Regions from separate parts of the Planomonospora alba genome, predicted to be linked through region 3. Evidence: riboswitches for the same ligand, from Rfam matches in the RefSeq annotation. Region 3 holds a riboswitch; each other region holds the start of a gene.
What was found. Region 3 has a riboswitch for S-adenosylmethionine ahead of thrC (threonine synthase). Riboswitches for the same ligand answer to the same signal wherever they lie in the genome.
Positions count from the first base shown of each region.

Region 1: another riboswitch for S-adenosylmethionine. It lies ahead of ABD823_RS05855 (aminotransferase class V-fold PLP-dependent enzyme); the one in region 3 lies ahead of thrC (threonine synthase).
Region 2: another riboswitch for S-adenosylmethionine. It lies ahead of ABD823_RS28410 (hypothetical protein); the one in region 3 lies ahead of thrC (threonine synthase).

Region 1 is NZ_BAAAUT010000007.1:56,223-66,088, reverse strand. It holds gene ABD823_RS05865 (cytochrome P450) at 1-1,116, opposite strand, end outside; gene ABD823_RS05860 (TerC family protein) at 1,135-1,899, opposite strand; SAM riboswitch class IV at 2,048-2,165, shown strand; gene ABD823_RS05855 (aminotransferase class V-fold PLP-dependent enzyme) at 2,228-3,562, shown strand; gene ABD823_RS05850 (NADH-quinone oxidoreductase subunit D) at 3,611-4,783, shown strand; gene ABD823_RS05845 (DUF3180 domain-containing protein) at 4,803-5,270, opposite strand; gene folK (2-amino-4-hydroxy-6-hydroxymethyldihydropteridine diphosphokinase) at 5,267-5,764, opposite strand; gene folB (dihydroneopterin aldolase) at 5,761-6,135, opposite strand; gene ABD823_RS05830 (nuclear transport factor 2 family protein) at 6,132-6,578, opposite strand; gene folP (dihydropteroate synthase) at 6,628-7,521, opposite strand; gene folE (GTP cyclohydrolase I FolE) at 7,669-8,259, opposite strand; gene ftsH (ATP-dependent zinc metalloprotease FtsH) at 8,256-9,866, opposite strand, start outside.
Region 2 is NZ_BAAAUT010000061.1:2,138-12,003, forward strand. It holds gene ABD823_RS28380 (ABC transporter substrate-binding protein) at 1-1,037, opposite strand, end outside; gene ABD823_RS28385 (ATP-binding cassette domain-containing protein) at 1,355-2,257, opposite strand; gene ABD823_RS28390 (ABC transporter permease) at 2,170-3,000, opposite strand; gene ABD823_RS28395 (ABC transporter permease) at 3,000-3,587, opposite strand; gene ABD823_RS28400 (hypothetical protein) at 3,482-3,727, opposite strand; gene ABD823_RS28405 (ABC transporter substrate-binding protein) at 3,724-5,226, opposite strand; gene ABD823_RS28410 (hypothetical protein) at 5,387-6,445, opposite strand; SAM riboswitch class IV at 6,469-6,580, opposite strand; gene ABD823_RS28415 (TauD/TfdA dioxygenase family protein) at 6,885-7,787, shown strand; gene ABD823_RS28420 (hypothetical protein) at 7,911-8,351, opposite strand; gene ABD823_RS28425 (lanthionine synthetase LanC family protein) at 8,452-9,798, opposite strand.
Region 3 is NZ_BAAAUT010000056.1:20,313-30,178, forward strand. It holds gene otsB (trehalose-phosphatase) at 1-317, shown strand, start outside; gene ABD823_RS27460 (hypothetical protein) at 398-1,003, shown strand; gene ABD823_RS27465 (hypothetical protein) at 1,079-1,687, shown strand; gene ABD823_RS27470 (MFS transporter) at 1,735-2,997, opposite strand; gene ABD823_RS27475 (alpha,alpha-trehalose-phosphate synthase (UDP-forming)) at 3,043-4,488, opposite strand; gene ABD823_RS27480 (RNA polymerase sigma factor) at 4,650-5,207, shown strand; SAM riboswitch class I at 5,355-5,495, shown strand; gene thrC (threonine synthase) at 5,510-6,775, shown strand; gene ABD823_RS27490 (MoaD/ThiS family protein) at 6,799-7,074, shown strand; gene ABD823_RS27495 (cold-shock protein) at 7,424-7,624, shown strand; gene groL (chaperonin GroEL) at 8,043-9,668, shown strand; gene ABD823_RS27505 (GNAT family N-acetyltransferase) at 9,818-9,866, opposite strand, start outside.

The sequences.
Region 1 (9,866 bases), on a different contig from region 3:
GGCCCGGCGCAGCAGCGCCCCGAACGACTCGGCCAGCTCGATCCGGGCCAGCGGCGCGCCCAGGCAGAAGTGGATGCCGGCGCCGAAGGAGATGTGCGGGTTGTCCCTGCGCCCCACGTCGAGGCGGTCGGGGTCCTCGAACACCTCGGGGTCGCGGTTGGCCGAGCCGAACAGCAGCGCCACCTCGGAGCCGCGCGGGATGTCGACCCCGCCGACCGTGATGTCCTCCAGCACCCAGCGCTCGAACATCTGCAGCGGGGTGTCCCAGCGCAGCAGCTCCTCGATCGCGGTGGGGATCAGGGAGTGGTCGGCGCGGAGCCGCTCCAGCTCGGCGGGGTTGCGGAACAGCGCCCACCAGCCGTTCCCCGTGGTGTTGACCGTGGCCTCGTGCCCGGCGTTGAGCAGCAGCACGCAGGTGCCGACCAGCTCGTCCTCGGTGAGCCTGTCGCCTTCGTCGGCGACCTGGGCGAGGGCGCTGATCAGGTCGTCGCCGGGGTGCTCCCGGCGGTGGCGGGCCAGGTCGACGAGGTAGGCGGAGAACTCCTGCGCGGCGCGCACGGCGGTGTGCTGGGCCTCGATCGAGGGGTTCAGCTCGTACATCCCGCAGATGTCGGCGGACCAGGGGCGGAGCAGGTGCCGGTCGGCCTCGGGCACGCCGAGCATCTCGGCGATCACGGTCACCGGGAGCGGCTCGGCCACCTCGGCGATGAGGTCGCCGCCGCCGCGCTCGGCGAACCGGTCCACCAGCCCGCCGGCGAGCTCGGCGACCTTGGGCCGCAGCGCCTCGACCATGCGGGGGGTGAACGCCTTGGAGACCAGCCGCCTCAGGCGGGTGTGGACCGGCGGCTCGACGTCGAGCATCCCGGCGCGGATCACCCTCCAGAACGGTTCCTGGAACTCCGGGTCGTCGGGCCGGCCGAACTCCGCGTGGGTGGCCGTGTGCAGGTAGGAGCGGCCCAGCCTGCGGTCGCGCAGCAGCGCGTTGACGTCGGCGTGCCGGGCGATCAGCCACTGGCCGGTCGGCTCGAAGAAGCCGACCGGCCGCTCACGGCGCAGTTCGGCGTAGACGTCGTAGGGATGGGCGACGAATTCCGGACTCCAAGGATCAAACCTCACATCGGCATCGTAATCCGCCTATCCCTCGGCGGGCTTCTCCTCTTCGTAACGATGGTGCAGCTCCACCGGCTCCTGGGCGCCCGCCTTGCTGCGCATGCGGATGTTGAGCATCTCCACCAGCAGCGAGAAGGCCATCGCGAAGTAGACGTAGCCCTTGGGGATGTGCTGCTCGAAGCCCTCGGCCAGGAGCACCACGCCGATGAGGATCAGGAAGGACAGGGCGAGCATCTTGATGCTCGGGTGCCGGTCCACGAAGCGGCTGATCGGCCCGGAGGCGAACAGCATCACCAGGACCGAGACCACGACGGCCGCGACCATGACGCCGATCTCGTCCACCATGCCGACCGCGGTGATCACCGAGTCGAGCGAGAAGACGATGTCCAGGATCATGATCTGCACGATCACCGCGGTGAAGGAGGAGGCCACCTTCCCTCCGGCGTGGCCGGACTTGCCCTCCAGGTTGTCGTGGATCTCGAAGACGCTCTTGCCTATCAGGAACAGGCCGCCCAGGATCAGGATCAGGTCGCGGCCCGAGATCTCCTGTCCGAGGACCTCGAAGAGCGGGGCGGTCAACCGGATCACCCAGGACAGCGCGAACAGCAGCGCCAGGCGGGTGAGCAGGGCGGCGATCAGTCCGAGTTTGCGCGCCCTGTCGCGCTGCTCGGGCGGGAGCTTGCCCGCCAGGATCGAGATGAAGATGACGTTGTCGATGCCGAGGACGATCTCCAGGCCGACGAGGGTGAGGAATCCCACCCATATCTGCGGGTCGGTCACCCAGTCCATCGCCGCCTCCTCCAGGGGGTCGTGGTGTTCCAGCCGGTCACGCCGCGTAGACGATCGGCGGGCGCCGGAGGTTCCTGCCCGCGGCGGCCGACACCATTCCGTGTCCGACTTGCGGACCGGCGGACGGGGACGGTTATAGTTCGCGGTAGGTCATGAGTGCCAGTGACAAGCCCCGGCTCGCTGGCCGGCAACCCTCGCGTCCGCGGCGGGGTGCCCCGGGTGAGGACCTGGTCCGGCACCGGGGTGGTGCCGGTCAAGCGCGGGCTCCACGCACCATCGCCACGCCTCGCAGGGGCTTGGGGTCCGATGACCTCGAAGGAGTCCTGGCGTGTCCCTGCTCGGCATCCCCACCACCGGCACCGTCGTCCCCGCCGCCGTTCCCGAGCCCGTACGGCGGGCCGCCGCCGGCCGGCCGATCCCCGCGGTGCTCGGCGCCGACCTCGCGGTCCCCGTCCGGGGCGGCAGGCTCGTCCCCTACGCCAACCTCGACTACGCCGCCAGCGCCCCCTGTCTGGAGCCGGTGAGCGCCGCCGTCGCCGCCGCGCTCCCGGCCTACTCCAGCGTCCACCGGGGCGCCGGCTACGCCTCGCAGCTCACCACGGCCCGCTACGAGCAGGCCCGGCACACCGTCCGCGCCTTCGTCGGCGCCCGCCCCGGCGACGCGGTGGTCTTCACCCGCAACACGACCGACGCCGTCAACCTGCTGGCCCGCGCCCTGCCGGAGGGCACCACCGTCGTCGTCTTCGACACCGAGCACCACGCCTCGCTGCTCCCCTGGGCCGGCGCCGTACGGCTGGCGCCGCCCGCCTTCCCCGGCGAGGCCGTCCGCGCGGCCGACGAGGCCCTGGCCGGCGTCGACGGCCCGAAGCTGCTCGTGGTGACCGCCGCATCCAACGTCACCGGCGAGCTGTGGCCGATCGCCGCCCTGGCGCACATCGCCCACCGGCACGGCGCCCGCATCCTCGTCGACGCGGCCCAGCTCGTCCCGCACCGCCGCCTCAACCTGACCGCGCTCGACCTGGACTACGTGGCCTTCTCGGGGCACAAGCTCTACGCGCCCTTCGGCACGGGCGTGCTCGTCGGCCGCCCCGACTGGCTCGCGCGGGCGGAGCCGTACCTCAAGGGCGGCGGGGCGGTGCGGTCCGTGGGCGCCGGGGACGGCGGGGGCGCGGAGTGGCACGCCGACCCCGAGGCCCGGCACGAGGCGGGCACCCCCAACGTGCTGGGCGCCGTCGCGCTGGCCGCCGCCTGCGACGCGCTGAGCGCCACCGGGTGGACGGCGCTGGTGCGCGAGGAGGAGCGCCTGCTCGCCCGGCTCCGCACCGGCCTCGCCGGGATCGAGGGCGTGCACGAGCTGGCCCTGTGGGGCCCCGACCACCCGCGCGTCGGCATCGTCTCCTTCGTCGTGGAGGGCCTGACCGCCCGCGAGGTCGCCGAGGCGCTCTCCGACGAGTACGGCGTCGGCGTGCGGGACGGCAAGTTCTGCGCCCACCCGTTCGTCCGCCACCTGCTGGGCGGGGTGAAGGACGGCGGCTGCGCGGACACCGCGGTCTCCGCGGTCCGTGCCTCGATCGGCATCGGCACCACCGACGAGCACGTCGACCGCCTCGTCCGCGCCCTGGAGGAGATCGTCTCCCGCCGCGGCGCCCCGGCGCCGAAGTGACCCCCGCCGGGTGGACCCGGCGGGCCCCCGCTGAGGGATGATGGCCCCATGACGGAACGGGTCGTGGGAATCGGTGCCGGAGCCTCACTCGTCGGCGGCGGCGCCGGCGGCAAGGAGCTCGCGACCGAGGACATGGTCCTCAACATCGGCCCGCAGCACCCGTCCACGCACGGCGTGCTGCGGCTCCGGCTGACGCTGGACGGCGAGCGGATCAGCGCCGCCGAGCCGATCGTGGGCTACATGCACCGGGGCGCGGAGAAGCTGTTCGAGGTGCGGGACTACCGGCAGATCATCGTGCTGGCCAACCGGCACGACTGGCTGTCGGCGTTCGCCAACGAGCTGGGCGTGGTCCTGGCCGTCGAGCGCATGCTCGGCATGGAGGTCCCGGTCCGGGCCGTCTGGGCCAGGACCCTGCTGGCCGAGCTCAACCGGGTCCTCAACCACCTGATGTTCCTCGGCTCCTACCCGCTGGAGCTGGGCGCGATGACCCCGGTCTTCTACGCGTTCCGGGAGCGCGAGACGCTCCAGGCCGTCATGGAGGAGATCTCCGGCGGACGCATGCACTACATGTTCAACCGGGTCGGCGGACTGAAGGAGGAGCTCCCCGAAGGCTGGCTCGGCCGGGCCGGGCAGGCCGTCGCGGACGTGCGCCGGCGGCTGCCCGACATCGAGGGCCTGCTCATCGGCAACGAGATCTTCACGGCCCGCACCCGCGGCGTCGGCGTGCTCACCCGCGAGCAGATCATGCAGTACGGGGTGAGCGGCCCGATCGCCCGCGCCTCCGGCGTGGACATGGACCTGCGCCGCGACGACCCCTACCTGGCCTACGGCGAGCTTCCGGTGAAGGTCGTCACCCGCACGGCCGGCGACTGCCACGCCCGCTTCGAGGTGCTGCTGGAGCAGGTCAAGGTCTCCCTGGACCTGGCGGACGCCTGCCTGGAGCGGCTGCGCGAGCTGCCCCCGGGCCCGGTCAACCAGCGCCTGCCCAAGGTGCTCAAGGTCCCCGAGGGCCACACCTACGCCTGGACGGAGAACCCTCTGGGCATCAACGGCTACTACCTGGTCTCGCGCGGCGAGAAGACGCCGTGGCGGATGAAGCTCCGCTCGGCCTCCTTCAACAACGTCCAGGTGCTGCGCGAGATGCTCCCCGGCCACCTGGTCGCCGACATGGTCGCGATCCTCGGCTCGATGTTCTTCGTGGTCGGCGACATCGACAAGTAGCGGCCGGGCGGCCCTCCCCCTAGCGCTCCCCGCGGCGTTCGGGGGCCTCGTCGGGCTCCTCGGGCACCTTGCAGCAGTGCTCCAGGTAGAGCGCGGCGCACACCAGCGCCACGCAGCCCAGGAACGAGCCGCCCGCGATGAAGAAGTCGCGGCGGGGCGTGTCCTGCTCCAGCATGTCGGCCGCGTAGAACGCGAACCCGGCGAAGATCCCCGCGAAGACCGCCCCGCCGTACGCCGAGGCCTTGGCGAGGGCCACGAGGCGGGCCACGGCCAGCGGCTCGACCGGCTTGGTGCCCGGCCTGCGCAGGATCCGCGCCCTGGTCATCCAGCCGGTGTAGGCCTCGCCGATCGCGAGCAGCAGGACCGTCGGGATCGCCGTCCACGGCACGGCCGGGATGGACGCGTACAGCGGGCGCAGCAGCACCCAGGTGAGCAGCGCGAGGACGACGGTGATCCCGACGAGCACGCCGGGGTGGCTCGGCTTCACGCGGGCTCCCGCAGCACCAGGTCGGTGCGGAGCCGCACCCCGGTCTTGTCGAGGCCGCCCAGCAGCTCGGCGACCGGCCGGCCCGCGAGCACCGCCTCCGGGTCGGCCTGCACCCACGGGACCAGCACGAACGCGCGCTCGTGCGCGCGGGGGTGCGGCAGGGTGAGCTCCGGGTCGTCGGAGACGACCTCCCCGACGGCGACCAGGTCGACGTCCAGGGTGCGCGCGCCCCAGCGCTCGGTCCTGACCCGCCCGAAGGCGTGCTCCACCTCCTGCGCGCGGGCCAGCAGCTCGCGGGGGGTCAGGGAGGTCTCGGCGACCACGACGGCGTTGAGGTAGGGGCCCTGCTCGGGACCGCCGACCGGGTCGGTCTCGTAGACCGGCGAGACCGCGGTGACCTCCAGCCCCGGCGTGCCGGCCAGCGCGTCGAGCCCGCCCTGCAGGGTCGCGAACCGGTCGCCGAGGTTGCCGCCGAGCGCCAGCACGGCCTTCATACGCGGCTCCTGGTGATCGTCACGGTCACGTCGTCGAACGGGAGCGGGATCGGGGCGGAGGGCTTGTGCACGGTCACCTCGGCCGCCTCGACCCGCTCGCGGGCCAGGCACACGTCCGCCAGCCGCTGGGCCAGGGTCTCGATCAGGTCGACCGGCTCCCCCTCCACGACCTTCACCAGGTCCTCGGCGAGCTCGCCGTAGTGCACGGTCCTGGTCAGGTCGTCCGCCGCGGCGGCGGGCGCGGTGTCCAGGAAGAGCGTGACGTCGACGACGAACTCCTGGCCGAGCTCCCGTTCCGCCGCCAGCACGCCGTGCCGTCCCCGGGCGCGCAGGCCCCTGATGCCGATCCGGTCCGCGGTGCGTCCGCTCACGCCACCCCCTCTTCCTCGTCGTCGCCGTCGTCCTCGCCCTGCAGCACCGGCGAACCGTGGTGCAGCCAGAGCCTCCACCCCTCCGGCGTCCGGACGAAGGTGTTGCTCGCCACCACCTTGCCCGCGGCGAAACTGGAATCACCCTCGTCGCCCGCGGTCAGGATGTTCTCCTCACAGGTGAGGACCGCGACGTCCCCGTGGACCATGACGTTCACGTCGGTCAGCACGAACTGGATGTAGGGCGTGTTGGCCATGATGAGCGCCCAGGAGCGCAGCACCTCGGCCCGGCCGCTGACGATCGGCCAGCCCGGGTGCACGCAGCTGACCTGCCCGCCCCCGGTCTCCTCGGCCCAGATCGCGGTCATCAGGTCGAGGTCGGCGTTCTCGATCGCGGTGTAGAACGCCTGGTTGACCGCCTCGACGGCGGCGGTGTCGACGCTCACGAAGCCTCCTCCGCCGGCCGCGCCGCGGCCGTGCCCGTGGTCCGCCCGCTCACGTGCGCGCCTCCCGGACCGCGGCGGCCACGCGGACGGCGTCCGCGTTCGGGCGCACGTCGTGCACGCGCACGCACCACGCGCCCGCCCGCGCGACGAGCGCGGTCACCGCGACGGTCGCGTCGTCGCTCTCGGCGAACGGCCGGGGCTCGCCGTCCGGCCCCGCCAGCAGGCGGCCGAGGAAGCGTTTGCGGGAGGCCCCGACGAGCAGCGGATAGCCGAGGCCGGCGAGCCGGTCCGTCGCGGCGAGCAGGGCCCAGTTGTGCTCGGCGGTCTTGGAGAAGCCCAGCCCCGGGTCCAGGATGATCTGCTCGTCGGCGACCCCCTCGGCCCGCACCGAGGCCACCCGCTTGGCCAGCTCGTCGCAGACCTCCGCCACCACGTCGTCGTAGACCGCCCGGCTCTGCATAGTGTGGCTGTGGCCGCGCCAGTGCATCACCACGTACGCCACCCCGGAGTCGGCCACGACCCGCGGCATGTCGGGATCGGCCAGCCCGCCGCTGACGTCGTTGACCAGCTTCGCCCCGGCGTCCACCGCGACCCGGGCGACCCGGGCCCGCATGGTGTCCACGCTGACCGTGACGCCCTGCCGGGCCAGCTCCCGGATGACCGGCTCGACCCGTGCCAGCTCCTCCTCCAGCGAGACCCGCGCCGCCCCGGGCCGGGTGGACTCGCCGCCCACGTCCACGACGTCGGCGCCCTGCTCGACCAGCTCCAGCCCGTGCCGCACGGCGGCCTCCGGGTCGAACCAGCGCCCGCCGTCGGAGAAGGAGTCCGGGGTCACGTTCACCACGCCCATGACCAGGCAGCGTCGCTCGTCCGGCAGGGACGGGACGCTGCGGTGGCGCACGTCGTGGCCCGGGGGGCGGGGACCGGTGCCTTCCCTCGTCATGCGGTCAAGCCTAGGCGCTCGCGGCCTCCCGGCCGGGGCCCGGGTCCGGCTTGCCGATAACGAATCGGCAGCCGCACCGCGATCTCCGGGCGCGGGCCCCCGTGCCCCTGTCCGGCTCGCCGACGACGAATCAGCAGACCCACCCGGTCAGCGCAGGATGAGGGCCATCGCCTCGGCCCGGGTCTTCTCGCTGGTGCGGAAGTCCCCGCGGACGGCCGAGGTGGTGGTCTTGGCGCCGGGCTTGCGCACACCCCGCATGGTCATGCACAGGTGCTCGCACTCGACCACCACGATGACCCCGCGCGGCTCCAGCACCCGCATGAGCGCGTCGGCGATCTGCGAGGTCATCCGCTCCTGGACCTGGGGGCGGCGGGCGTAGACGTCGACGAGGCGGGCGAGCTTGGACAGGCCGGTCACCTGGCCCCTGTCGTTCGGGATGTAGCCGACGTGGGCCACACCGTGGAACGGGACCAGGTGGTGCTCGCAGGTCGAGTAGACCTCGATGTCGCGCACCAGGACCATCTCGTCGTGGTCGACGTCGAAGACCTTGGTGAGCACGTCCTCCGGGACCTGCCCCAACCCGGCGAACTGCTCGGCGTACGCGCGGGCCACGCGGGCCGGGGTGTCCTGGAGTCCGTCGCGGTCGGGGTCCTCGCCGATCGCGATCAGGATCTCGCGGACGGCCTTCTCGATCCGGGCATGGTCGACCTGCAGCGGCTGGGGGGGTTCCACGGTCAGTTACCGTCCCTGGCCGCGTTGTCGGGGTGGCCGGCGCCCGCGGGGAGCGCGCCGTTGCCGGACTGCTCCTTCGGGGTCAGGATCGGCGGCCGGTTGGACGGCAGCCGCTTGCCGTAGCCCGAGTAGGACGGGCGGTGCTCCTTGACGACGACCGGGGCGAAGATCTGGAGGACCTGCTCGCGGGAGAGCGTCTCCTTCTCCATCAGCTCCAGCACCAGGTTGTCGAGCACGTCGCGGTATTCGACGAGGATCTCCCAGGCCTGGTCGTGCGCCGACTCGATGAGCCTGCGCACCTCCTCGTCGATCGCGGAGGCGATCTTCTCGGAGTAGTCGCGCTCGTGGCCCATCTCGCGGCCGAGGAAGACCTCGCCGTTGCCGGTGCCGAACTTGCGGGCGCCGAGCTGCTCGCTCATGCCGTACTCGGTGACCATGCGCCGGGCGATGGCGGTGGCCTTCTCGATGTCGTTGGCGGCGCCGGTGGTGGGCTCGTGGAAGACGAGCTCCTCCGCGGTCCGGCCGCCCAGCAGCATCGCGAGCTGGTCCATCATCTGCGAGCGGGTGGCGAGGAACTTGTCCTCCATCGGCAGCGTCATCGTGTAACCGAGGGCGCGGCCGCGGGACAGGATCGTGATCTTGTGGACCGGGTCGGAGTTGGGCAGCGCGTGCGCGACCAGGGCGTGGCCGCCCTCGTGGTACGCGATGATCTTCTTCTCCTGGTCCGACATGACGCGGGTCTTGCGCTCGGGGCCGGCCATCACGCGGTCGATGGCCTCCTCCAGGACGTCCATCGTGATCAGCTTCTGGTCCGCGCGCGCGGTGAGCAGCGCGGCCTCGTTGATCACGTTGGCCAGGTCGGCGCCGGTGAAGCCGGGCGTCCGGCGGGCGATGACGTCCAGGTCGACGCCCTCGGCGAACGGCTTGCCGCGGCCGTGGACCTGCAGGATGCCCTTGCGGCCCTCCAGGTCGGGCCGGTCGACGGTGACCTGGCGGTCGAAGCGGCCGGGGCGCAGCAGCGCCGGGTCGAGGATGTCGGGCCGGTTGGTCGCGGCGATGAGGATCACGCCGCCCTTGACGTCGAAGCCGTCCATCTCGACGAGCAGCTGGTTCAGCGTCTGCTCGCGCTCGTCGTGACCGCCGCCGAGGCCGGCGCCGCGGTGGCGGCCCACCGCGTCGATCTCGTCGATGAAGATGATCGCCGGGGCGTTCGCCTTCGCCTGCTCGAACAGGTCGCGGACACGCGAGGCGCCGACGCCGACGAACATCTCGACGAAGTCGGAACCGGAGATCGAGTAGAACGGCACGCCCGCCTCGCCGGCGACGGCCCGGGCGAGCAGCGTCTTGCCGGTTCCGGGCGGGCCGTACAGCAGGACGCCCTTGGGGATCTTCGCGCCGATCGCCTGGAACTTGGCCGGGGCCTGGAGGAACTCCTTGATCTCCTGGAGCTCCTCGATGGCCTCGTCGGCGCCCGCGACGTCGGCGAAGGTGGTCTTGGGGGTGTCCTTCGTGATGAGCTTGGCCTTCGACTTGCCGAAGTTCATCACCCGCGAGCCGCCGCCCTGCATCTGGTTCATGATGAACAGGAAGACCAGCACGATGAAGACGATCGG
Region 2 (9,866 bases), on a different contig from region 3:
GCGAGGACCTCGTTGAGGATCTTCAGGTCGTAGATGCCGGTGAGGTCCACCGGCTCGAGCAGCCCGATCTTGACGGCGTGGTCGGCGCTGCCGACCAGGGACGAGGCGATCGGGTCGTTGGTGAAGGTGATGTTCTTGAACGCGCTGTCGAGGACCTCCTGCTTGAGCGGCTTGCCGGTCAGCTTCTCCAGCGCGGCGTTGGTGGTCTTCGCGGCCTCGGCCGGGTCGGCGGCGATGAGCGCGTTGGCCTCGACGTGGGCCTCGATGAGCTTCTTGACCGTCTCCGGGTGCTTCTCGGCGAACTCCTGGCGGACGATCAGGTGGGTGATCACGAACTCCCTGCCCGGCCACAGGTCGCGCTCGTCGACCAGGACCTCGCCGCCGCTCTCGGTGATGAGGCGGCTGGCGAACGGCTCGGGCACCCAGGCGCCGTCGATGTCGCCGGTGGCGAAGGTCTGGACGGTCTGGGAGTTCTCCTGCGGCACGATCGAGACCTCGCCGCCGCCCTTGGTGTCGGTCTTGACGCCCTTGGAGTCGAGCCAGTAGCGCAGTGCCACGTCCTGGGTGTTGCCGAGCTGCGGCGTGGCGATCTTCTTGCCCTTGAGGTCCTCGACGTCGTTGATCCCGGGCTTGACGACGAGGAAGACGCCGCCCGAGGCCGCACCCGCGACGATCTTGATGGCCCGGCCCTTGGACTTGGCCCAGGCGTTGATGGCCGGGTTGGGGCCGATGTAGGTGGCGTCGACAGCACCGGAGAAGATCGCCTCGATCGCGGAGGGACCGGCGTTGAAGGTGCTGGTCTTCAGGGCGGTGCCGGAGCCGAGGTGCTCGGCGTACAGCCCCTTCTCCACGCCGACCAGGGCGGTGGCGTGCGTGATGTTCGGGAAGAAGCCGAGCCGGACCTCCGACGGCGCCTCCGCCCCGCCCCCGGCCGCGGCGGTCGTGGCGGGCTCGGAGCTCCCGCAGGCCGCGGCCGTGGTGGTGAGCGCCAGGGCGGCCAGCGCGGCCAGCGCTCCGCGGACCCTGCGAGCGTTCATGAGTTCTCTCCATTTCCCACTTATTTAGTAGACTTAGTGTGTTTATAGGGCCGGAACGGATTCCCGTCAAGCCCGTAGGGGAATTCGCCGCCCGGTGGGCACCTGCGGCCGCCCCGGACCCGGCGGACCCGCCGGCGCCCGGACACGGCGAAGGGGCGCCCCGGGGACCCGGGGCCCCGGGACGCCCCCTCGCGCACCCGCCTACGGGGCGGAGCGGAGCGCCTCCGGCACCGCGGCCAGCGGCCGCCGCGTGTAGGGGTGCCGCGGCAGGAGGAAGACGTCGTCCACGTCCCCCTCCTCCACGACGCGCCCGTCCCTCATGACCAGCACCCGGTCGCTGACGTGGTGGACCACCGGCAGGTCGTGCGAGACGAAGACCACGCAGGTGCCGTCCTGCGCCTGGATGTCGGCCAGCAGGTCCAGCACCTGCGCCTGGACCGAGACGTCCAGGGCGGCGACGGGCTCGTCGCAGACGAGGACGTCCGGCCGGGGGCCGAGGGCCCGGGCGAGGCGACCCGCTGGCGCTGGCCGCCGGAGAGCTCGTGCGGGCGCCTGCCCGCCAGCGCCGGGGAGAGCCCCACCCGGTCGAGCAGCCCGGCCACGCGCTCCTCGCGCAGCGCGCGGGGCAGGCCGAGCATCGGCTCGGCGACCAGGCGGCCCACCGTGTGGCGGGGGTCGAACGACTCCAGGGGGTTCTGCGAGATCAGCTGCACCATCGGCCGCCAGGGGCGGCGCAGGCGCTCGGGCAGCCCGCTCCAGCTCCGCCCGTGCAGCCGCACCCCGCCCTCCAGCGGGTCGAGCAGGCCGAGGAGGATGCGGGACAGCGTGGTCTTGCCCGACCCCGACTCGCCCACGACGCCGAGCGTCTCGCCGCGGTGCAGGGTGAAGGAGACGCCGTCCGCCACCCGGCGGGCGCCGTACGCCGCGGCCAGGCCGCGCGCCTCCAGCACCGGCGTGGAGCGGTCCACCGTCCGGGGCGGCAGCGGGACGCGCCCGGAGGCGGACGGGAAGACGGACGGGGAGGCGGACGGCGGCGCGGGCAGGGGCACGGACAGGGGCACGGACAGGGGCACGGACAGGCGTGTCCCCCGTGACGCCGCGGAGGGCACGGCGGCCAGCAGGGAGCGGGCCGTCACCCTCTTGCCGGAGCCGGACTCCCCGACGAGGGCCACGCACTCGCCGGGCGCGATCGACAGGGAGACTCCGCGTACGGCCTCCACCCCCGCGGAGGGGAAGCGGACCCGCAGGTCCTCGACCTCCACGAGGGGTGCGGGGCCGGCGGCTGGGGCCCCATCCCCACGAAGCCGAGCCCGGAGGCGGCGATGACGGCCTGGCCGAGCCCGATGGCGGCCAGAACGGGGACCGGGCCGAGCACGTTGGGCAGCACGTGCCGGGCGACGATCCGGGCGCGGGAGTGCCCGAAGGTCACCGCCTGCTCGACGTACCCGGCCCGCCGGACCACGAAGGTCTGGACGCGTACCACCCGGGCGTAGGTGGGGATCTGCGCGACACCGATGGCCAGGATCACGTTCCCTGTCCCCGGGCCGATGACGGCGATGACCAGGAGCGCGAGCACCAGCTCGGGGAAGGTGGCCGGCACGTCGAAGGAGCGGGCCAGCGCCTCGTCCGCCCACCGGGGCGCCAGCCCGGCGGCCAGGCCCAGGAGCAGGCCGGCGCCTGCGGCGAGCGCGGTCGCCAGGACGCCGATGCTGAGCGAGTGCCGCGTGCCGTGCACGACGCGGGACAGCACGTCACGCCCGAGGTGGTCGGTGCCGAACCAGTGCTCCGCGCCCGGCGGCTCCAGCGCGCGCACCGGATCGGCCGCCAGCGGGTCCGTGCCGGTGAGCAGGCCGGGCGCGGCGACCGCCACGGCCAGCAGGACGAGCAGGACGGCCGGCGCGGTGACGGCCGGGCCGTGCCGCAGGGGGCGCCCCGCGGGCGCCGGGAGCGCGGTTCCGGCCATCAGGTGCTCCTCAGCCGGGGGTCGACGACGCGGTAGGCGAGGTCCGCGGCGGTGTTCACGCACACGTAGACGGCCGCCGACAGCAGCACCACGGCCATGACCACCGGCATGTCCCTGCCCGTGACGGCCTCCAGCGCGACCTGCCCGAGGCTCGGGCGGCCGAAGACCGCCTCGGTGATGACGGTCCCACCGAGCAGGCCGCCGACGAGCCAGCCGGCCAGTGTGACGGCGGGCAGCAGCGCGTGCCGGAGGGCGTGCCTGGCGACCACCGCCCGTTCGGTCAGCCCGCGCGAGCGGGCGGTGGTCGCGAACGGCTGCTCCAGCGCCCGCTCCAGCCCTTCGCGGAGCACCTGGCCGAGGGTCCCGGCGATCGGCAGTCCCAGGGCCAGTGCCGGGAGCACCAGCGCCGAGGCGTCCCGGTCGCCGGAGACCGGGAACCAGCCGAGCGTGAAGGAGAACAGCGACAGCAGCAGGAGCCCGATCACGAACGGGGGCACCGAGACCGCCACCAGCTCGGCGGCGGAGGCCGTACGGCGCGGCCACCGCGACCGGCCCGCGGTCGCGAGCGCGACGGCCAGTGCGAGCAGACGGTGTCGCCGGGTGCGGCCAGCAGGGCGGCGTAGGCCGCGGTGGCCGCGGCCCAGAGCACGGCCAGCCCGGAGGCCGACCGCCGCAGCAGCGCCCGCGCGTGGCGGAGGTACGGCATGCCCGTGCGCTCGCGGCTCATGTGCCCAGCGAGACGTCGTAGGCACTGCCCGGGGTGCCGGTGACGGGCGCGGACCCGAGCCCCTTCACCTCCGCGCCGGCGGCGATCTGGTCGGCGGGCACGTAGAGCGGCAGGACGATGGCGTGCTCGGCCGCGACCGCCCGCTGCACCTCGGCGTACAGCTCCCTGCGCTCGGCCGGGTCGGAGCTCGCCGCGGCCTCGGCCAGCCACCGGTCGACCTTCTCGTCGGCGAAGCGGGTGCGGTTGATCGCGGCGCCCTCCGGCAGGATCAGGTTGAGCGCGGCGCCGGCGTCGGCGTCGCCCCGGGAGTTCTCGAAGATCTCGTACCGGTCCTCGGCGAAGGCCCTCTCCGCCGCGCCCTGCTCCACGGTCTGCAACCGGAGGCCGATCCCGGCACGCTGCTTGACCTGGGCCTGGACGGCCTGGGCGAGGACGTCGCGCCGGTCCCGGACGAACGGCGCCGACGACACCAGGCGCACGGTCAGCCGCTTGCCGTCCTTGACCCGGAAGCCCTCGGCGTCCCGCTCCGACCAGCCCGCCGCGTCGAGCAGCGCGCCGGCCTCGGCCTCGTCGCCGCCGTAGGTCCTCTCCAGGGTGGCGTCGTAGAACGGGCTGCAGGAGGCGACGATGCTCCACGCCCGGGTCGCCGTGCCCTGGTAGACCGGCTTCAGCACCGCGTCCACGTCCACGGCGTGCCGGAACGCCTCACGGACCCGCCGGTCGTCGAACGGGGGGTGGGAGAGGCTGAAGTAGTAGGAGAAGGCGGTCCCGGAGTTGAGGGCGGTCCGCAGCCGGAGCGCGGGATCGCCCTTGATCAGGGCGGCCTCGGTGGCGGGCACGCCCTCGATGACGTGGACCTGGCCGGAGGTGAGCGCGCCGACCCGGACGGCGGCCTCGGGCAGGAACCGGTAGGTCACCTCGGCCAGGTGCGCGGGCCCGGAGTGGGCGGCGTTCGGCGGCGCCCAGCGGTAGGCCGGGTTGCGCCGGTAGCGCACTTCCTGCCCCTGGACGTACCGGTCGAGGATGAACGGCCCGGTGCCGACCGCGCCGGGGCCGCCCGCCTTGAGGTCCTGGGCGGTCCTCAGCGACTTCGGGGAGACCTGTCCGGCGTACGGCGAGGACAGGAAGTCCAGGAAGAGCCCGTCGGGCTCCTTCAGCACGAGCTTGACGGTGTGCGGCGCGACCACCTCGGCCCGGTCGAAGGAGCGCAGCTGGACCGCGACCGCCGAGGGGTTGTAGCCGGGGGCGAGCAGCTGGTCGAAGTTGGCCTTCACCGCCGCCGCGTCGAACTTCTCCCCGTCGTGGAAGGTGACGTCCTCGCGGAGCTCCAGGGTGTAGGCCAGCCCGTCGCCGGAGACCTCCCACGAGGTGGCGAGCCAGGGCAGGAACCCGCCTTCCGCGTCCCGCGCGAGCAGCGCGTCGAACTGGTTGAACACCAGCAGCCGGGCCTTGTTCCGGGCCCACAGGTGGGGGTTGAAGGTGACGGGCTCCGTCTCCACGGCCCACACCAGCGAGCCGCCGTCCGCCGCCTGCCCGTCCGGGGCCCCGCCTGCCCGTCCCCGCCGCACCCGGCGAGCGCCAGCACGGCGGCGAGCGCGAGGGGGAGCACGCCTCTGCCGAATGTCATCCTCTGTCTCCTCCGTCCCGGGCCACGAGGTCTCACGCCACGACGCGCAGGCGCGTGCCGGCCGCGGTCCGCTCCGCCGCCGGCGCGCCGGCGCGCCGCGGCAGCGGGGCGGCGGTCCGGTCCGGTTCCGGCGCGGGCGTCCGCGCCTCGATCAGGGTCGGGGCGTGGACGGCGCCGGGAACGGTGGGACCGGTCGCCCGCCAGCCCCCGGCGCACTCGTCCGGCACGACCCGGACGCCGGCGCCGAGGAAGGCGACCACCCCGGCCCGGGCCAGCGCGCGCAGTTCCTCCAGGCGCGGCGCGGGCGGCCCCTCCGCCAGGAAGGCGGCGAACCCGCAGAACCACGGGTCCGGGGCGAGCCGGTCGGCGGGCAGTCCCGCCAGCACGGCCCGCACGGCGCGCAGTCCGTGGATCAGGGCCAGGTCCGCGCTGTGGGCCGGGTCGGCGCGGCGGTCGAGGACGGCCGCCAGGTAGCCGTCCATCCAGCGCCGCAGCCCGGCCGGGCCGCCGAACCTGATGCCGTGGAGCGGGCGGTCGATCCGGCCGAGGTCGAGGCGGTCGGCGACCGCGGGCACCGACTTCCTGACCAGTGCGCGTACGCTCCTGCCGCCCCACTCCTCGGCGGCGAGGGCGGCCTCGAACTCCGCCCAGTCCCCCCTGACCCGCCTCGGGTGGGCGGTGAACAGCTCGTGGTAGTAGGCGAACGCCAACTCCTTGGCCGCGAGCGGCCACACGTCGTGCCGGAAGCTCAGCGGACCGTCCGGCAGGGCGGAGGGCGTCAGGAAGCGCGGCAGGGGCGGTGGCGCGCCGCGCAGGGCGTAGCCGGGCCTCGCGTGGTGCGGCACTCCCCTGTCGGACCCCACGTGCAGCAGCGGCTCCCGGCCGCCGGGCAGGTAGAGCAGGCCCCTGTCGTGGTCCCGCACGAACCTCCCGCCGCGTCCGAGGGTGAGCGGTTCCAGCAGGCCGGTGAGGGCGGGGCCCATGCCGTACACGATCACCGGCTCTCCGGCGGACACCCGGTCGGGCTCCACGGCGGGGCCGGGGACGGACGGGACGGTGGTCGGGTCGGAGGGATCGGATGAACGGCGCACTGCGTCCTCATCTCCTCGGTCGTGGTCCGCGCTTGCGGCACGCCGACCGTGCCGCCAGGTCCTCCCCGGAGGCACCCCGCCGGGCCGGAGGGTTGCCGTTCGGCCAGCCGGGGCTTGGCGCCGAATCTCTTAACCTATTAAAAGGGTAGGGAATACATGGATATGCGTCAAGCGTCCCGGGAGGCCGGAACCGGGCGGCCCTCCGGGCCGTCGGCGGCGACGGAGCCCCACCCGCGCCGGAACTCCGGAGCGGCACCCGAAGTATCCCTAATTTCCTACTGGTTATATTGACAATAGGCGGGCGCCCTGCCTACGGTGCGACCGTGACGACCACGGTTCTGCTGACCATCCGGGGCCACGTGGACTTCTGCCGCGTGGCCAGCGCGCTCTGTCGGTCCTTCCGTTCCCGCGTCCCCCTGCGAACGGAAGGAAGCAACCCATGTCATCCCTCACCATCACCCCGATCGCCGGCCGCATCGGCGCGGTGGTCTCCGGCGTGCGGCTCGGCGGCGACCTGCCCGCCGACGTCGTGGCCGGGATCCGCCTGGCCCTGCTCACCCACAAGGCGATCTTCTTCCGCGGCCAGGACCACCTCGACGAGGAGCAGCAGGTCGCCTTCGCCGGCCTGCTCGGCGAGCTGACCACCGCGCACCCGACCGTGCCCGCGCTCGGCGGCAGCGCGCACATCCTCGACCTGGACTACAGCGGCGGGCAGAAGGTCGACCGCTGGCACACCGACGTCACCTTCGTCGACCGGCCCCCGCTGGCCTCGGTGCTGCGGGCCGTGCAGGTGCCGGAGGCGGGCGGCGACACGCTCTGGGCCAACACGGTCGCGGCCTACGAGCACCTCCCGGTCGAGCTGCGCGAGCTGCTCGACCGGCTGCGCGCCGTGCACACCAACCGGTTCGACTACGCGAAGGTGGCCTTCTCCGACGACCCGGAGCGGGCCCGCGCCTACGCCGAGGTGTTCTCCTCCACCGTCTTCGAGACCGAGCACCCGGTGGTCCGCGTGCACCCCGAGACCGGGGAACGCGCGATCCTGCTGGGCGACTTCGCCCGGCGCCTGGTGGGCCTGCCGTCCGAGGCCTCGGCCTCGCTCATCCGGCTCGTCCAGGAGCAGGTGACGCAGGTCGAGAACACCGTCCGGTGGAAGTGGGCGCCGGGCGACGTCGCGGTGTGGGACAACCGCGCCACCCAGCACCGGGTCGTGCACGACTTCGGCGACCGCCCCCGCCGCCTGCACCGGGTCACCGTCGCCGGGGACGTCCCGGTGGGCGTGGACGGCCGGCCGAGCACCGTGCTCGCCGGTGACGCCACCGCCTACTCCCCCGTCGCGGCCTGACCCGCACGACCGGTCTCGGCCACCGGGGCGGCCGGGACCGGTCGTGCGGCGCCGCGGGCTCCCCGGCGCGAGGCCCCGCCCCCGGCGCCCCGCCCTCCGCACCCCCGGCGACCGCGCCGGGGGTCACGCCGTGAGCGTGCGGCGCAGCCGCCAGGCGCCCAGCGCGAGCAGCGCGGCGAGGAAGACGAACATCAGCAGCATCGCGGGCGCCGAGGCGGAGAACGCGCCCGACCCCTCGGGGAAGAGCGCGTCGCCGGCGGTGGCGACCCGCACCCGCAGGCCCGGCACGGACGCGCTCCCCGTCGCGGCGAGGCCCTCGTCGAACGTGCCCGCTCCCTCGGCCGCGCCGAACCACGCGGCCCGCACGAGAACCGCCTCCCGTGCCGCGACCGAGCGCGTCCACAGCGCGACGTCGTGGGAGCCGAGGTCGCCGGGGCGGGTGAGGTAGCGCCGCGTGACCTGGCGCCCGGCCCGGATCCCGGCGTCGTAGTCCGGGGGGATCACCAGCCCCGCGTCCAGGCGTGCCCGCTCGACCGCGTCGCGCAGCCCGGCCTCGCCGTCCACGTGCTCCACCGTGACGCGCGGCCCCGCCCCGCGGACGGCGCCTCGGACCCCGGGCGCGGAGCCGGGCGGGGATCCCGGCCCGGAAGGGCGGACGGGAGCCTCAGCCGCGGCCCTCGGAGCGGCGCAGCGCGGCGGCCGGCAGCGGGATCGCCGGGAACGGGTTGTCGGGCAGCAGGACGACCCGGCGGGGGTTCTTCGCCAGCCCGGCGGCGTCCAGGTGGAGCAGCGCGGCGCCGATGCCCGCGGCCCCGGCCATGTAGCCGGTGTCCGCCGTGACCTCCTCCGGCCGGAGCCTCCGGTAGGCCTGGTACCAGCGGTAGCCCCGGTCGTCGTGGCCGGTGGCGCGGCCGATCAGGTCCTCGGCGAGCGTCCGGGCGAACTCCAGGTGCGCCTCGTCCCCGGTGGCGGCCCACAACCCGGTGAACAGCTCGACCAGCCCGGCGGTGCCGCAGCACTGGCAGGCCGTGTTCCAGCACCCGGCCGTGCGGCGGCGCGGGACGCCGCTGCGCACGACGCCGTGCGCGAGCCGCCCGGCCCACTCCAGGTCGCCGCGGTCGCCGGTCACCCGGTACAGCTCGTAGAACATCCTCGCCACACCCGCCGAGCCCGAGCAGAAGCCCAGGTAGTGCAGGTCCCGTCCCTGCGGCACGTGGTGCGGGACCAGGGCGCACCGCTCGCCGACCGCGCTGACCTCGCGGACGAAGCCGGCGCCCCGGCGCGCGGCCTCCAGGAAGCGCTCGTCGCGGGTCACGCCGTACAGGCGGGCGAGCAGGAAGGCGGTGCCCGCGGTCCCGGAGAGGAAGCCGGGGGTGACGGCGTCGGCGGGCAGGCCGGGGCAGTCGCCGAAGAGGTGGCCCGGCACCGCCAGGCGGGCGATGCGCCGGCCCGCCTCCACCGCCGCCTCCCCGTAGGCGGGGACGCCGAGCATCCCGGAGACGTGCAGCAGGCCCAGCACGATCCCGCCGTCGCCCCGCTGCGCCGGGTCCCTGGACCAGCCGACGCCGTCGTCCAGCGGGCGCGCCGCGCGCACGATCCGGTCGGCGGCCGCGCGCGCCTCGGCGGCGAACCCCTCCTCCCCGGTCGCCCAGGCCACCTCGGCCAGGGCGAAGACCACGCCGGTCAGGCCGTGATAGAGGGACAGATCCGTCTGGTCGCGCCAGGTGGCGGCGAGGTAGCGGGCCCCGGCTCGCGCGTCCTCGAGATATGCCTCGTGGCCGGTCGCGGCGGCCAGGTCCAGGAAGAACAGCACGACGCCCGCGGCCCCGGCGTAGAGGGAGGCCGGCTCCGCGGCCAGGGCCGACCGGCCCCGGGGGTCCGGGTTGGCCCTCCAGTGGCGGCCCCGCCCGTCGTCGACGGCGGCCGACCGTATCCACCGCCCGGCCATGATCGCGGCGGTCAGGGGGGTCTCGGCGCGCGCGCTCGACGAGCGGGTCTGATCCAGGCTCATGACCAGATTATCCCACACATTTGGTAGGAAAATAAGGTAAATGGGGAGAGGGGGACGCGCATGCCCAT
Region 3 (9,866 bases):
TCGCGGAGCTGGCCGCCGAGACCGGCCTGGCGGTCGAGCCGGGCAAGCTCGTGCTGGAGCTGCGGCCGCCGGGCACGGACAAGGGCGTGGCGCTGAAGGACTTCCTCACCGAGCGGGCGGCGCGCTCGGTGCTGTTCGCCGGGGACGACCTGGGCGACATCGCGGCCTTCGAGGCCGTCCGCACCTGCGGGCTGCCGGGGGTGACGGTGTTCAGCGGGTCGGCGGAGCTCAGCGTCGAGGCCGACATCGTGGTGGACGGGCCCGCCGGGGTGGTCGAGCTGCTCGGCTCGATCGGCGACGCCATCGCCTCGCGCTGACCCGCGCTCCCGCGCCGGTGCGGCCGCCGTCCAACCCGGTGTCAAGTGGGCGGCAAGCGGCGGCCGTTAGCCTCCCCGGCATGAGAAAGAGATCTTTCGTCCTCGCCGCGCTGACCGGGGCCGCCGTGCTCGCCGCTCCGGCCGCCGCCTCGGCCGCCTCGGGACCGTCGGGGGCCGCGGAGGCCGCGGGGACGCCGTCCTCGGGCTCCAAGACCGTCTCCTTCCGCGGGATGAGGCTCCGTGTCCCGGCCGGCTGGCAGGTGCACCGCCAGGGTGACTGGATGCTGGTGCAGACCGGCCGTTGCGACCGGCCCGCCTACTTCGCCCCGAACTGCAAGGGCTTCTGGATCCTCGGTCCCGAGGCGATCAAGTACGGCGACGAGGGCTCCCGCTACACGGGGGAGCAGCCGTTCTATCCGGCCGGCGACGTGCAGCCCTGCCCCTTCAGCGCCAGGACCGACCAGGTCGTCGGCAAGCCCACGGCGGCCGGCGTGCGCCAGGTCGGGCGCGGGCACAAGGCGAAGTACGTCTCCTGGTTCGGCCGGTGCGTGACGCGGAGCGGCGCCCGGCAGACGGCCGTCTTCGACCAGCGGGAGTGGTACCTGCCCTCCTCGAAGATCCTGGTGGTGGACGTGTGGAACACCCCGGGGCTGGCGAAGGCGCTGAGGAACGCCGCCTGGAGGTGACCGGGGGCCGGTACGGGGCCGGGCCGCAACCGGTCCGCAAGCGATCGCCAAGCGGAGATCACTAGCTTCTCCGGCATGAGAAAGAGATCTTCCGTCCTCGCCGCGCTGGCGGCCGCAGCCGCCGTACTCGCGGCCCCCGCAGCGGCCCCGGCCGCCGCGGGGACGCAGGCGGCCGGACCCTCGGGGACCTCCGCAACCCGGACCTTCACCTTCCGGGGCATGACCCTGAAGATCCCCTCGGGCTGGAAGGTGCACCGGCAGAAGGACTACGCCGTGGTGGTGACCGGCGCGTGCGGATATCCGGAGCCCTTCCTGCCGGGCTGCGAGGGGTTCTGGGTGTTCGGCGGGAAGGCGATCACCAAGGTCCCGGTCGGGGGCGGCTACGTCACCTACACGGGCGAGAGCCAGTTCCACCCGTTCAGCGGCGTGATCCAGTGCCCCTTCGACGCCGAGGAGCAGTGGAACGCCGCCGACCGGCGCGTCTCGGCGGGGCTGCGCCAGGTCGGGCGCGGGCACCGGGCGAAGTACTCCGCCTGGGGCAACACCTGCGTGACGCCGTCCGGGAGGAAGACCAGGAGCTTCACCCAGCGGGAGTGGTACCTGCCCTCCTCGAAGATCCTGGTGGTGGACGTGTGGAACACCCCGGGGCTGGCGAAGGCGCTGAGGAACGCCGCCTGGCGCTGACGGTCAGGGGCGGGCGGGCCGCGGACTCCGCGGCGCCCGCCCGGTCCTCACCGCCCGTCGGCGGTCCCGTCCGCCGTCTCGGGGTCCCGCCGCCCGCCCGCGGCGGCGCCGGTCCGGACGCCGCTCCGCGGGGCGGCCGCCAGGACCCCGCCGACGGCCAGGCCGATCAGGGTGGGCACCAGGAGGAACGCCTGCCGGGTGCCGAACCCGTCGGCCAGCGCGCCCAGCAGGAACGGCCCGGCGCCGATGGCGACGCCGGAGAAGACCGAGGCCGTCGCCGAGGCCCGGTCCGGACGGCCGCCGGAGGCGGCCAGCACGCGGGAGAGCGCCAGCGGGAAGTGCAGCGCGACCCCCAGCCCGGACACCAGCAGGCCCAGATAGGACACGACGGGGTTCCCGCTCGCCCACAGCAGCGCCCAGCCCGCGCCGGTGACCGCGAGCGCGGCCACGAGCAGGGCGCCGGGCCGCACGCGCAGGGCCAGCCGGGCCCCGCCCCACCGCCCGGCCGCCATGCCGGCGGTGAACGCGGTCAGCGCGGTCGCCGCCACCTCGGCCGAGAGCCCCGTCTGGTCGGAGACCAGCTTCGCCGCCCACAGGTTGAAGCAGAACTCCAGCGCGACGCAGCAGAACAGCACCCCGCCGGCCAGGTAGAACCGCCCGCCGAACCGGCCGCCCTCCGCCGGGGCCGTGCCGTCCGCACCGGCCGCGCCGCCGGGGGACCGGCCGTCCTCGGGGATCCAGACGCGCCCCATGGTCAGCGCGAGCACGACGGTCACGGCCGGGGTGAGCAGCAGCGCCGTCCGCCAGCCGAGCGCGCTCTGCGCGGCGACGCTGACCGCGAACGGCACCGCGACGCCGACGGCCACGCAGAGCGCGTTGGCCTCGCTGATCGCCGCGGGACCCGCCGGGCCGTGGTGGTCGCTGAGCGCGGCCATGCCCGAGTAGAGGGTGATCGAGGCCATCCCGCTGGCGACGGCGTAGCCGAGCAGCGTGACAGGGAGGGCGGCCAGGGCGCTGCCGGCCATCACCAGCAGCACACCGGCGTTCATGCCCGCCAGACCGGTCCAGGTGACGGCCCGGCGGCCCACCCTGCGGGTCAGCCAGGGCAGCGCGAGGCCGGTGAGGACGGCGCCGGCCGCCATCGCGGTGCCGTGCAGCCCGGCGACCGCCTGCGAGATCCCCAGGTCGAGGCGGAGCAGCGGCAGGGCCGCGCTGAGGCCGTACAGGTAGGTGGCGAAGGCTCCGAGCTGGAGGTAGATGAGCCAGGTGGCGCGATCACGGGTCAGCCGGACGGGTGTGATCGTGGCCAAGTGCTTCCCCCGCGTGGACGAAAAAAGGTGGGATGTCCACTGAAACTATCTCACCTGGTCGGGTGACCAGCCGAGGGCGGCCAGCTGCTCGGCGAACCACAGGTGCGGGGGGAGCGCGGCGGCCGCGGCGGCCAGCCGTGCGCCCCGCCGGTGCCGCTCCTCCTCCGGCATGACCAGCCCCCGGTGCAGGGCCTCGGCGGTGGCCGAGACGTCGTAGGGGTTGACCAGCAGGGCGTCCACGCCCAGCTCGGCGGCCGCGCCCGCCTCGCGGGAGAGCACGAGCGCGCTGCGCGGGGCCAGGATCGGGCCCTCCTTGGCCACCAGGTTCATGCCGTCGCGGATGGGGTTGACCAGCAGCACGTCGGCCAGCCGGTAGGCGGCGAGGGAGCGCGGATAGTCGTCGTTGACGTTGAGGATGAGCGGATCCCAGTCCTCGGTGGCGTACTCGTCCTCGATCTCCTTGGCGCAGCGCTGCACCGCCGCGGTGTACTCCCGGTACTCCGGCAGGTCGTGCCGGGACGGGTAGGCGAAGGCCAGGTGCACGACCCGGCCGTGCCACTCCGGATGGGCGGCCAGGAACTCCCGGTAGGCGGTCAGCCCGCGGACGATGTTCTTCGACAGCTCGGTCCGGTCGATCCGCACGATCAGCCTGCGGTCGCCGACCTGGTCGCGCAGGGCGGCCATGTGCGACTCGACGTCGGGCTCGCTCGCCCGGGCCCAGAGCGCCTCGCCGTCCACGCCCAGCGGGTGCACGCCGATCCGGGTGGTGCGGCCGCAGTGGGAGACGGTGTGGCCCTGGCGGTCCACCCGCGCGCCGAGCACCGTCTCGCAGCAGTCCATGAACGCCTCGGCCCACCGCACGGTCAGGAAGCCCGCGTGGTCGGCGCCCAGGACGCCCTCCAGCAGCTCGGCGGCGACGTCGTCCGGGAGCAGGGCGAAGTACTCCGGCGGCGCCCACGGGGTGTGCGAGAAGTGCCCGATGCGCAGGTCGGGACGCTCGACGCGGAGCATGGCCGGGGTCAGGCTGAGGTGGTAGTCCTGCACCAGCACCTGCGCGCCGTGCGCGGCCTCCTCGGCCAGCGCCACCGCGAACGCGGCGTTGTAGGACTGGTAGGACTCCCACTCCCGGCGGAAGCGGGCGTCGAAGTGCGGGGTGTTGGCGGTGTCGTAGAGCAGGTGGTGGACGAACCAGAGCGTGGAGTTGGCCACCGCGTTGTAGGCGCGGTGGAAGGTCGCCGGGGGGATGTCGAGCATGCGCAGCGCGCCGGTGTCGTATCCCGTCTGGTCGAGGCGGCCGCCGGGCGCCTGCCGTACGGCGGCGCGGTCGCCGTCGGAGAGCGCGGCGCAGACCCAGAGCAGGTCCAGCTCCTTGGCCACCTCCGACAGACCTGACACCAGTCCGCCGCCGCCCCGACGCATGGACAGCGAGCCGTCCTCCGAGACGGTGAACGAGACGGGGCCACGATTGGACGCCACCAGGATCGTGTTCATGAGCTTTCCTCGCCTACGGGAAACACGCCCCTCAGCTTCTAGGACTACTGCGGACGCCGGGAGGTCTGCCCGTCCTGGGGCACGCTTGCCTCCGAGGTTAACCAAACATTGCCTCCGACCCTAGGATGTCCAGCGACAGTGATCGCTGATGGGGGCTCGTGATGGCGCTGGACGAGACGACCGAGGAGCTGGCCCGGGCGGCCGCCCGGGGGGACCACCGCGCGCTGGGTGAGCTGCTGCGGCGGATCGAGCCCGACGTGCTGCGGCACTGCGGCCGGATCCTGCCCTACCGGCAGGACGCCGAGGAGGCGTGCCAGGACACGCTGCTGGCGGTGGCCCGCAACATCGGCCGCTTCGAGGGCCGGGCCCGCTTCAGCACGTGGCTGCACATCGTGACGGCCAACTGCGCGCGGACCACCTACCGCTCGCTGAAGCGGCGCGCGGCCGAGCAGAGCTCCGACGAGCTGCCGCTGCAGAAGCCGGACGTCGCCCGGGTGAGCGTGATCGCGGGCTCCCGGCTGGACCTGCTCGACGCGATGGAGGCGCTGGAGGCATCCAAGCCGGAGCTGGCCCAGGCGCTGGTGCTGCGCGACATCTGCCAGCTCGACTACAACGAGGTGGCCGAGCAGCTCGGCATCCCGCTCGGCACCGCCAAGTCCCGCATCCACCAGGCGCGCAAGTACGTCCAGGGCGCGCTGGGCGAGGCCTACGGCTCCTGACCCCGTGCTCCGGGGGCGGGTGCTCCCTGCGGAGGGCGTCCACCGGCTAACACGATCCGTCTCGGGAAATGAGACGGGTGGTCAGGGCGGTGAGCCGCCGGGGTAGAGTGCTTTCAACCTGCTCAGCAGGTCCGACAACTGAATACGTGCTCATCCAGAGGGGTGGAGGGACCGGCCCTGCGAAGCCCCGGCAACCCTCCCGGTTCAAGACTCGTGATCTGACGAGGTCGGCCGGGACAGGTGCCAATTCCGGTCTGCGATCAAGGTGGTCGCAGACGAAGATGAGGGAAAGGCCTCGCTTCATGGCGTTTGCAACCGCTGAAACCACCACCACGTCGCTCGACTTCGGCCCCGCCGTGGCCCTGTCCTGTCGCGAGTGCGGTGCCCGCTACGACCTCGGCCCCAGCTTCGCCTGTGCCGAGTGTTTCGGTCCTCTCGAGATCGCCTACGAGTTCCCCCGGGTGACCCGCGAGCAGATCGCCGCCGGACCGGCCAACATCTGGCGCTACCGCTCGCTCCTGCCGGTCCCGGCGGACGTCACCGCCAAGCGCAACATGGCGCCCGGCTGGACCAAGCTGGTCAAGGCCGACAACCTCGCCCGCGAACTGGGCGTCCGCGCCCTCCACGTGAAGGACGACTCCGGCAACCCCACGCACTCCTTCAAGGACCGGGTGGTGGCCATCGCGGTCGAGGCGGCCCGCAACTTCGGCTTCCACACCCTGTCCTGCTCCTCCACCGGCAACCTCGCCGGCGCGGTCACCGCCGCCGCGGCCCGGGCCGGCCTGGACGCCTGCGTCTTCATCCCCGCCGACCTGGAGGAGGCCAAGATCGTCATGGCCTCGGTCTACGGCGGGCGCCTGGTCGGCATCGAGGGCACCTACGACGACGTGAACCGCTTCTGCTCCGAGCTCATCGGCGACGAGCTGGGCGACCGGTGGGGCTTCGTCAACGTCAACCTCCGCCCCTACTACGCCGAGGGCTCCAAGACGCTCGCCTACGAGATCGCCGAGCAGCTCGGCTGGCGGCTCCCCGACCAGATCGTCGTGCCGGTGGCCTCCGGCTCCCAGCTCACGAAGATCGACAAGGGTTTCCGGGAACTGATCGCCCTCGGGCTCGTCGAGGAGAAGCCGTACAAGATCTTCGCGGCTCAGGCCGAGGGCTGCTCCCCGGTCTCCGCCGCCTACAAGGCGGGCCACGACGTGATCCGCCCGGTCAAGCCGGACACGATCGCCAAGTCGCTGGCGATCGGCAACCCGGCCGACGGGCCGTACGTGCTGGACATCGCCCGGCGCACCGGCGGCGCGGTCGAGGACGTCACGGACGCCGAGATCGTCGACGCGATCCGGCTGCTGGCCCGGACCGAGGGCGTCTTCGCCGAGACGGCGGGCGGCGTCACCGTCGGCGTGCTGCGCAAGCTGGTCGCCGAGGGCCGGCTCGACCCGGACGGCGAGACGGTCGTGCTGAACACCGGCGAGGGGCTGAAGACCCTCGACGCGGTGGCGGACCGGGCGCGGCCCACCGCGGTCATCCGGCCGTCCCTCGACGCATTCCGCGCCGCGCTCGCCTGAGAACTCGCGAAAGGTACTGGATTATGAGCGTTTCTGTGCGAATTCCGACGATTCTCCGGACATACACCAATGGTGCCGCCGAGGTGAGCGGAGAAGGGGCGACCCTCCGGGAGGTCCTGGAGAAGCTCGACGCGGACTACCCCGGCATCGGTGCCCGGATCCTCGACGAAACGGGCAAGATCCGGCGTTTTGTCAACGTTTATGTGGGTGAAGAGGACGTCCGTTTCGCGGACAACCTCGACACCGCCACTCCGTCCGGCGTCCAGGTCTCCATCATCCCGGCGGTCGCCGGCGGCTGACCGCCCGCCTGATCCGATCCCCGCGGGTGCCCCTCCGGGCGCCCGCGGGGCCCGCCACGACACCCGCACCGGCTCCGGCCGCGTGCGGGTGTCGTGTTTTGTGGCGGGGGTTCATATGTGTGACATCAGGAAATAATGCAATGTTGAACTAAATTGCAGTGCGAGCAAAAGCTTGTTCTCGTGCCAAAGTCACGGGTAAACGGATGATTAGTGGATTGACTCTGTTGCCCTACGGTGTCCCACAGGTATGGTCGAGAACGATCGATGGGGCGATGTCCTTCGCCGCGGAGATCGAAGACCTCGCGAGTGGAATGGGCGTGGTCTTCAAGGTCGGTAAGAGGAGACGGAAGTGGCGCAGGGCACCGTCAAGTGGTTCAACGCGGACAAGGGCTACGGCTTCATCGCGGTAGACGGTGGTAAGGATGTGTTCGTCCATTACTCCGCGATCCTGATGGACGGCTACCGGGCGCTCGAGCAGGGCCAGCGGGTCGAGTTCGAGATCACCCAGGGGCAGAAGGGGCCGCAGGCGGAGTCCGTCAGGACCGTCTGAGCCCGGACGTCCGGCGGATCGGCCGGAGGAGATGACCGGAGGGTCCGGCGGCACCGCAGTCCGTGTGGACCCTCCCGCGCGTCGGCCCGGTCGCCCGGTTCACCCGGGGGGCCGGGCTTTCGCGTGTCCGGGATCGCGGCCTCCCCGGGAGGCTCGCATCCACTCTGGGGGATACGTCCGCGAAGTTTGGGGATCGTACGGTTTGACCTCTTTGCTGTGAGCGAAGCCCAGCTCAGCGCGCCGCGGCTTGCACTCGGCAGGGTAGAGTGCTAAACAGTTCGTTGGCACTCTCTGTGCGAGAGTGCCAACCCTGGATCGAGGCGATGGGGTCCGCCGAACGGAGCCGCGGACCCACATGCCGTCGCGGGCGTCGGCTCGATCCGGTGCACGCCACCCTGTGTTTGGGAGGTCTAGCCGTATGGCAGCCAAGATGATCGCGTTTGACGAGGACGCCCGGCGCGGTCTCGAGCGCGGTATGAACCAGCTCGCCGACGCCGTGAAGGTGACCCTCGGCCCCAAGGGCCGCAACGTCGTGCTGGAGAAGAAGTGGGGCGCCCCCACGATCACCAACGACGGTGTCTCCATCGCCAAGGAGATCGAGCTCGAGGACCCGTGGGAGAAGATCGGCGCCGAGCTGGTCAAGGAGGTCGCCAAGAAGACCGACGACGTCGCGGGTGACGGCACCACCACCGCCACCGTCCTCGCCCAGGCGCTGGTCCGCGAGGGCCTGCGCAACGTCGCCGCCGGCGCCAACCCGATGGCCCTGAAGAAGGGCATCGAGGCCGCCGTCGAGCGCGTCTCGGAGGAGCTGGCCAAGCTGGCCAAGGACGTGGAGACGAAGGCGCAGATCGCCTCCACGGCCTCCATCTCCGCCGGCGACGCCCAGATCGGCGAGATGATCGCCGAGGCGATGGACAAGGTCGGCAAGGAAGGCGTCATCACCGTCGAGGAGAGCAACACCTTCGGCCTGGAGCTGGAGCTCACCGAGGGCATGCGCTTCGACAAGGGCTACATCTCGCCCTACTTCGTGACCGACCCGGAGCGCATGGAGGCGGTTCTCGAGGACCCGTACGTCCTCGTCGTCAACTCCAAGGTCTCCGCCAACAAGGACCTGCTCCCGGTTCTCGACAAGGTCGTGCAGGCCGGCAAGCCGCTGCTGATCATCGCCGAGGACGTCGAGGGCGAGGCCCTGGCCACCCTGGTCGTCAACAAGATCCGCGGCCTGTTCCGCTCGGTCGCGGTCAAGGCCCCGGGCTTCGGCGACCGCCGCAAGGCCATGCTGACCGACATCGCCATCCTCACCGGCGCCCAGGTCATCAGCGAGGACCTCGGCCTGAAGCTGGAGAGCACCACCCTCGACCAGCTCGGCCGCGCCCGCCAGGTCATCGTCACCAAGGACGAGACCACCATCGTCGACGGCGCCGGTGACGCCGAGCAGATCGCGGGCCGGGTCAACCAGATCCGCACCGAGATCGAGAACACCGACTCCGACTACGACCGCGAGAAGCTCCAGGAGCGTCTGGCCAAGCTGGCCGGCGGCGTGGCCGTCATCAAGGCCGGTGCCGCCACCGAGGTCGAGCTCAAGGAGCGCAAGCACCGCATCGAGGACGCCGTCCGCAACGCCAAGGCCGCGGTCGAGGAGGGCATCGTCCCCGGCGGTGGTGTCGCGCTGCTGCAGGCTGGCGCCAAGGCCTTCGACAAGCTGGAGCTCAACGGCGACGAGGCCACCGGTGCCGCGATCGTCCGCAAGGCTCTGGAGGAGCCGCTCAAGCAGATCGCCGTCAACGCCGGCCTCGAGGGCGGCGTCGTGGTGGAGAAGGTGCGCAACCTCACCCCGGGTGAGGGCCTGAACGCCGCCACCGGCGACTACGTCAACATGTTCGAGTCGGGCATCATCGACCCGGCCAAGGTGACCCGTTCCGCTCTGCAGAACGCGGCGTCCATCGCGGCGCTGTTCCTCACCACCGAGGCCGTCATCGCCGAGAAGCCCGAGAAGGAGAAGGCCCCCGCCATGCCCGGTGGCGGCGGCGACATGGACTTCTAGTCCCTCTCCCGCGTGACAGAAGAGGCCGGTCCCCTCGGGGACCGGCCCTTTCTTTTCCGCCCCGGTGCTCCTCGCGGCCCCTCCCGGACGGCCGGAGGCCCCGGCCCCTCCGGCGGGAAGGCGGCGGTGATCCGCGTTCCCGCGGCCCGTCAGGTCAGCGGCTTGACCCAGCGGGCCCACTGCGGCTGGGGGGCGTAA